2 regions of the Caproiciproducens sp. NJN-50 genome follow, and region 1 is predicted to be linked to the other one. Evidence: riboswitches for the same ligand, from Rfam matches in the RefSeq annotation. Region 1 holds a riboswitch; the other holds the start of a gene.
What was found. A riboswitch is a leader RNA that binds a small molecule or an ion and turns the genes downstream of it on or off. The one in region 1 is predicted to bind nickel and cobalt.
Positions count from the first base shown of each region.

Region 2: another riboswitch for nickel and cobalt. It lies ahead of EQM14_RS08825 (cation-translocating P-type ATPase); the one in region 1 lies ahead of EQM14_RS03970 (cation-translocating P-type ATPase).

Region 1 is NZ_CP035283.1:823,128-826,417, forward strand. It holds gene EQM14_RS03970 (cation-translocating P-type ATPase) at 1-1,373, opposite strand, end outside; NiCo riboswitch at 1,486-1,583, opposite strand; gene EQM14_RS03975 (ArsR/SmtB family transcription factor) at 2,039-2,353, shown strand; partial or broken gene EQM14_RS03980 (permease) at 2,442-2,894, shown strand; gene EQM14_RS03985 (site-specific DNA-methyltransferase) at 2,927-3,290, opposite strand, start outside.
Region 2 is NZ_CP035283.1:1,842,982-1,846,271, reverse strand. It holds gene EQM14_RS08835 (helix-turn-helix domain-containing protein) at 1-351, shown strand, start outside; gene EQM14_RS08830 (DedA family protein) at 586-1,197, shown strand; NiCo riboswitch at 1,321-1,410, shown strand; gene EQM14_RS08825 (cation-translocating P-type ATPase) at 1,518-3,290, shown strand, end outside.

The DNA.
Region 1 (3,290 bases):
TCAGCTTCACTTTGTGGTTTTGCAGTGGCAACTGCAATTACACGCAAGCCTTGCTTTGACATTTCGGTGATCTTCTGTTCTGCTACTTGCTTCTCTAAATTTGTAAGCTCACAAATGGCCAAAATACGTTCAGGAGAACCTTTTGCTGCAATAGTTATTCCGTCATCCCTGCGCCAAATATGTCCCATCATTTTCAACTCATTTGTGAAGGCATATTCGCGAATCATCTCTCCGCCAAAAAGATATTCATTTGAAAACCCAAGGATTTTACAATGCTTGAGCATTGCCTTTTCCATGGGGTCATAGGCATCGGTCTCACAGCCCATACCCATTACTTCACAAAGTGCTTTGGTGTTGCCATCAGTAGCCCACGTATCCTGCACGGTCATCTGATTCATCGTGATGGTACCTGTTTTATCTACGCATAGCACAGATACGGCGCCAAGCGTTTCCACTGAAGGCAGCTTGCGCACCAGTGACTGCTTTTTGGCAAGCCGCCAAGCTCCCATTGATAAAAATACCGTGAGGATGACAGGAAACTCTTCTGGAATCATTGCCATGGCAAGGGTTATGCCCGACAAAATGCTCTCAATCAGCCTGTCGCCAAAGCTGTGGTCAGGAATATTCAGCCATGTGAATATTCCCACAAGGGCAAACAAGACTGCAGCAATTCCTGCGCATAGTTTAACAAGACTTCCGGTTTGCTTTTGTAGGGGTGTGGGTTCCTCCGGTGCGGATGCAACATTGACTCCGATTTTTCCATACTCAGTGGTGTTGCCAATTTTATCTACCAGTACCGTTGCTGTGCCCTGTGTAACCAGCGTGCCGGCATAACAATAATCACGCCGCCAATAGTCGCTTGTTGACTCTGCACTCTCAGTGTTGATTTTCCACACACCTTCCGCTTCGCCGGTCAACGAAGATTCATCGACACACAGGTCGTTACATTTTATTACAACTCCATCTGCCGGGATCTTGACGCCCTCATAAATCATCATTAAGTCACCGGGCACAAGGTCGGCACTAGCAATAGTCCGCTCCTTTCCATTACGAATAACAGTGATATGCGGGGCAGATAAATCTTTCAGGGCATTTAAGGTTTTATCGGTTTTCCATTCTTGAATTACATCAATGCTGATTATGCCCACCACAAAAACCAGCATAATTGCACCATCTCTGGGCTCTCCCAGAATAAAATAAATGGTTGCGGCGACAATGAGCAGTAAAAACATTGGTTCACAGATAATATGCAGAAGTTTTTTGAAAAAGCTCTCTTTCTTCTGTGTGGTCAATTCGTTTTTACCATATTGCTCCTGCAATCGTTTTGCTTCGGTGGCAGTTAAGCCAGCCATGTTTTGCTTTTTGTCTGTCATAAAAGTTACCTCCGTTTTAGCCTTTCGGCAATCGTTTGATAGCTCTATGGCACTCCATTTCGGGGTCATGTGTTCCATTGGGGGTATAAAAAAGCACGCCTATGGAACATACTACTGTCCCACAGATGTGCTCAAATTGCAATCTGTTGCCGCTCATTGGGCGACCCGGCCCCACACCCTTGCGGGCATCGCCTGCTCAGTTTGTACTGTTGATCTCGCATTCATGCTGAATGTAATGCAGTGCAAAGAGATTCTGTATATTATATGCTGGAGATGCATGTTTGTCAAGCGCTTATAAAAATTTGTTATGATAACGGTTGTTGTTTTACAATCTCACTTCCGACCTTAAATTTGAAGCATAGTCTTACCGTCTCGGTAAACCGGCTGTGTCAAGGAGTGTAATCCAATGCGCATTGCGTGCTTTTGATTCCGTTTCATGGCAATTCTTCTGTGCTACGGCATAGGTTATTTTTTCTCAAGATGGATGTTTCTTTTGCAATACCCTTTCCGGATTTCTCTGCCTTTCTTATTTACGATTGTCCTACCCGAGAGAAGTAAAGCTCGCAATTCACCATCGAATGAAAATGTTTTCAAACACATTGACAAAGCTTGATTTGACGCATATAATAATGATATATCGAATATTCTTGATATGAGGTGAAGAATTGGTAGCGGCTTATGAGGAACACGCAAAGGTGTTCAAAGCATTTTGCGATGAAAAACGTCTGAGGATACTCGGGCTTCTGCGCGGCGGCGAAAAATGCGCCTGCGTTTTGTTGGAGCAGCTGGACTTGGGACAATCGGGGCTTTCCTACCACATGAAAATTCTGGTTGAGTCAGGCATTGTGGAGAGTCGGCAGGAAGGCAAATGGACGCATTACAAAATTAGTGAAAAAGGCAGTGCTAATGCCTGTGCTCTATTAAAGAAACTGACAACGCCGGACTTGGTTAGAGAAGAAGGTAATTGTTGCGAAAGATAAAAGCCATCTGAAGGATGGCTTTTAACAGGCACAATACATCAAAATTTATTGATATGATTGTCCTATTTTGAAAGTGAGGTTCATTGGTGTGCAGCTATTAAAAGCAATCTGGGATTTCTTTCAAGGCCAAATACTTGGAATGAAGTGGTTGAATAGTATCATCGGCAACGGTTTATCGGCCTTGGGACTGGACCTAAACAACCGCTGGATTGGGAGCATTCAATTTTTTATTTATGACGTTATAAAGATTGTACTTCTTTTATGCTTCCTAATTTTTATTATTAGCTATATTCAGAGCTATTTTCCTCCTGAGCGAAGCAAGAAGATATTGGGTCGTTTTCATGGGATTGGGGCGAACTCGGCGGCGGCGCTGCTCGGGACGGTGACACCGTTCTGTTCATGTTCATCAATACCGCTTTTCATAGGTTTTACATCTGCAGGTCTGCCTTTGGGAGTAACTTTTTCATTTCTTATATCCTCTCCGATGGTAGACCTTGGCTCCCTTGTCCTTTTGATGAGTATCTTTGGCGCAAAGGTAGCTAGCTTTCATCGGAAAGAGGGCTGATCGTGAGTTTACTCATCGACAGCCACCTCCGTATATTTCATCGTGACACCGTCACGGATAACAGAGACGGCATCGGCGCTGGCGACTTGCTCGATATACCGCTTTACAATGACATCGCAGTATTTTTCATCAAGCTCAATAGTGAAACAAATCCTGTCGGATTGCTCACAGGCGATGAGTGTAGAACCGCTGCCGCCGAAAGGGTCGAGCACGATGCAGTTTGTTAGACTGCTATTCATGATCGGATATGCCAGCAACGCAATCGGCTTCATGGTCGGATGGTCAGCGTTTTTCTTTGACTTTTCGAACTCCCAAATGGTGGTCTGCTTGCGGTCTGTGTACCAGTTGTGCTTACCTTTTTTCTTCCAGCCG
Region 2 (3,290 bases), 1.0 Mb from region 1:
AGCCGGGAAGCGCTGGTCCGCTGGCTCGCCGCCGGGGATTCGACGAACTATATCAACCAAAACGAGCGGTACATGGTTTCCGAGGACACGCCCGGCAGATCCCCCGACCTGTTCGACGGCATCGGAAGCAGACTGGACTCTCTGCGAAAAAACGGAAACCGCATCCAGGCGTTGCTGCCGGATCTGGGCAGGGACGTCACGATCCCGCGGGAAGCCACTCTGCGCGTCAGCTATAAGCAGCAGCGGGAGATCGAAAAGCTGGAGTTCAAAATTTTCTGGAGCCTGCGAGAAGAATGCAAACTGGAAACAAATCAGAAGTCCGGAACTTTTCCTCAAAAGAAAAATCGATAATACGTTCGCCCGGGCCGCGCGGATATCCGCCCCGGTTCAGACCTCCATGCAGCGAGCTGCCGGCTTGTCCGGCAGATTCGCTGTTTTTCCATGTTTTCGCCGGGAATCCGAGGCAGGACACGTCCGTGAGCTGATTCGGGGCATCGACCGATTCGACATTCGCAAAAAGGCCGCTTTTCACTTGGGTGATAGCCATCGCCAAAAACTGCTATCTTGATTGAAAGGAAGTTCAAAATGCAGGAATGGGTCATCCATATTATGAACCAGTACGGATACGTGGGGATAGCACTGCTGATTGCAATCGAGAACCTGTTTCCTCCCATTCCTTCCGAGCTGATCCTGACTTTCGGCGGCTTCATGACCACTTACACCAGCATGAACATCTGGATTGTCACCTTGTCCGCCACCATCGGGTCGGTGGCTGGGGCAATCGTCCTTTACGGTGTCGGACGGCTGCTTCCGGCCGAGAAAATGGACAGGTTCATCGGGAAATGGGGACATGTCCTCGGGCTGAAAAAAGGGGATGTGGAACGGGCGGAAGGCTGGTTTAATCGGCGCGGTGCCTCCACCGTCTTTTTTTGCCGGTTTATTCCATTAGTCCGAAGCCTCATCTCCATCCCCGCGGGGATGGCGCGGATGCGCAGAGGCAGGTTCCTTTTGTACACCACCCTCGGCTCCGCAATTTGGAATGTGGTTCTGGTGGCGCTGGGTGCTTTTGCCGGAGCCGGCTGGGAACGCGTCAGCCAATCCATGAATCTCTATACCTACATTACTCTCGCCGTGATGGCGGTCGGCGGGGTTGGTTTTGTTGTTTGGATTTCTAAAAAAAGGAAAAAGAAAAAATAGGTTTTCTCTCAGGATCCGCCATAAAATTCATGATGGGAATCTTATCTTTTTGTTTTTAATCACTTGACGCGAGTAAATGAATATGATAGAATATCTTTCATCTCTTTGCGCTGCATTTGATCTACAGTACAAACTGAGCAGGCGATAAACCCGATATGGGTTTATGGGGCTGGGCCTCGCGGCAACAGGTTGATCAGAACCTGTGGGACAGTATGTTGTCTCACTGGTATTTTTGTACCCTTTTGAGACTGCAGCTGTATCTTTGCAATGCCATGGAGCTGTCGCATAAATGCTTAAGAAGCATTATGGAGGTAACTTTTATGACAGAACGAAAGAACACCACAAATCCAACCGGCCTGACGACGGCGGAAGCCGTGCAACGTCAAAAGCGATTCGGCAGGAACGAATTGATTCCGAAAAAGAAGAAGAATGTTCTTCAAGAGATTTTGAAAGCCTTGTCGGAACCTATGTTTTTGCTGCTCATCGTGACGGCGGTCATCTATTTTTTGCTGGGTGAGCCGCGCGACGGAGTTGTTATGCTGATCTTTGTATCGGGTATGATCAGTATCGATGTGATCCAGGGCTGGAAAACCGACAAGACCCTGAACGCCTTAAAGGATCTCGCGGCACCGCGCATTACGGTGCTGCGGGACGGAGCGGAGCAGCGGATCGACAGCGCTGATCTTGTCCCGGGAGATATCATGCTGATTGCCGAAGGCGACAAGATCCCGGCGGACGGGGAGATCCTTCAGGCAAACGATCTGTGCGTCGACGAGTCGTCCATGACGGGCGAAGCGGAAGGCGTTTGGAAGGTCGCGCTCGGGACCGCCGATACAGACGGCGGGCACTGGCGGTGCGACCACTGCTACGCGGGGACTCTTGTGACGCAGGGAAGCGCGCTGGTCCGCGTGGATCAAATCGGCAAAGCCACCGAGTTCGGGAAAATCGGTACAAATGTCGTCGGCGCGCCGGAAGCCCCGTCGCCGCTTCAGAGGCAGACCCGCGGGCTCGTGAAGCTTTGCGCGGTTATTGCGGCGGTCCTGTTTGTATTGGTAGGCTGCTTCACTTGGCTGAATATCCCGGACCACCAATTTACCGACAGGCTGATCGAAAGCATCCTTTCCGGCGTCACGCTCGCCATGGCCATGATCCCGGAAGAGTTCCCGGTTATTTTGACAGTCTTCCTTTCCATGGGCGCATGGCGGCTTGCAAAAAGGCATTCGCTTATGCGCAGGCTGGCTTCCGTAGAAACGCTCGGCGCCGTGTCGGTTCTTTGCGTTGATAAGACCGGCACCATTACGATGAATCAGATGACCGTATGCGATACGTGGACGGAGGAAAACAAAGAGCGGGACCTCTGCGCGGTCATGGGGATGGCCTGTGAACCGGACGCATATGACCCTATGGAAAAGGCCATGATTTCGTATTGTGAAGGCAGGGGCCTGTCCAAGGAGTTCCTTTTCGGCGGCGAACTGATTCAGGAATATTCGTTTACCCATGAAGCGAAAATGATGGGCCACGTCTGGCGGCGCGGCAACCAAATTCTGATCGCCGCGAAAGGCTCTCCGGAAAAGATCCTCGCTTTATGTAATCTCAATTCGGACGAACGGGACAAAGTACAGGAAAAAGCCGCCGATATGGCGGCACGCGGGCTCCGTGTGATTGCGGTTGGCAGAATGGACGTTGGAACGGCGGACGAAGTTCCCGCTTCTTTGGCCCAGTGCCGCCTTCAGTTCTGTGGGTTGGTTGGCCTTGCGGATCCTCCGAGGGAATCCGTAAAAGCGGATATTCTCCGCTGCAGGAAGGCAGGCGTCCGCGTTGTGATGATTACGGGCGACAACGGCATCACGGCAAGCGCGATCGCGAAGCAGATCGGCATGCCATGCGGGGAATCCGTCACCGGCGACGAGATCGACCGGATGACGGATGAGGAACTTCAGAAACGGGTCCGTTCCGTCAGCATTTTTTCCCGCGTCGTCCCGGAGCATAAGATGCGCATCGTGAAAGCTTTCAAGGCAAACGGCGAGATCGTGGCAATGACGGGCGACGGGGTCAACGACGCCCCCGCGCTCAAATATGCCGATATCGGCATC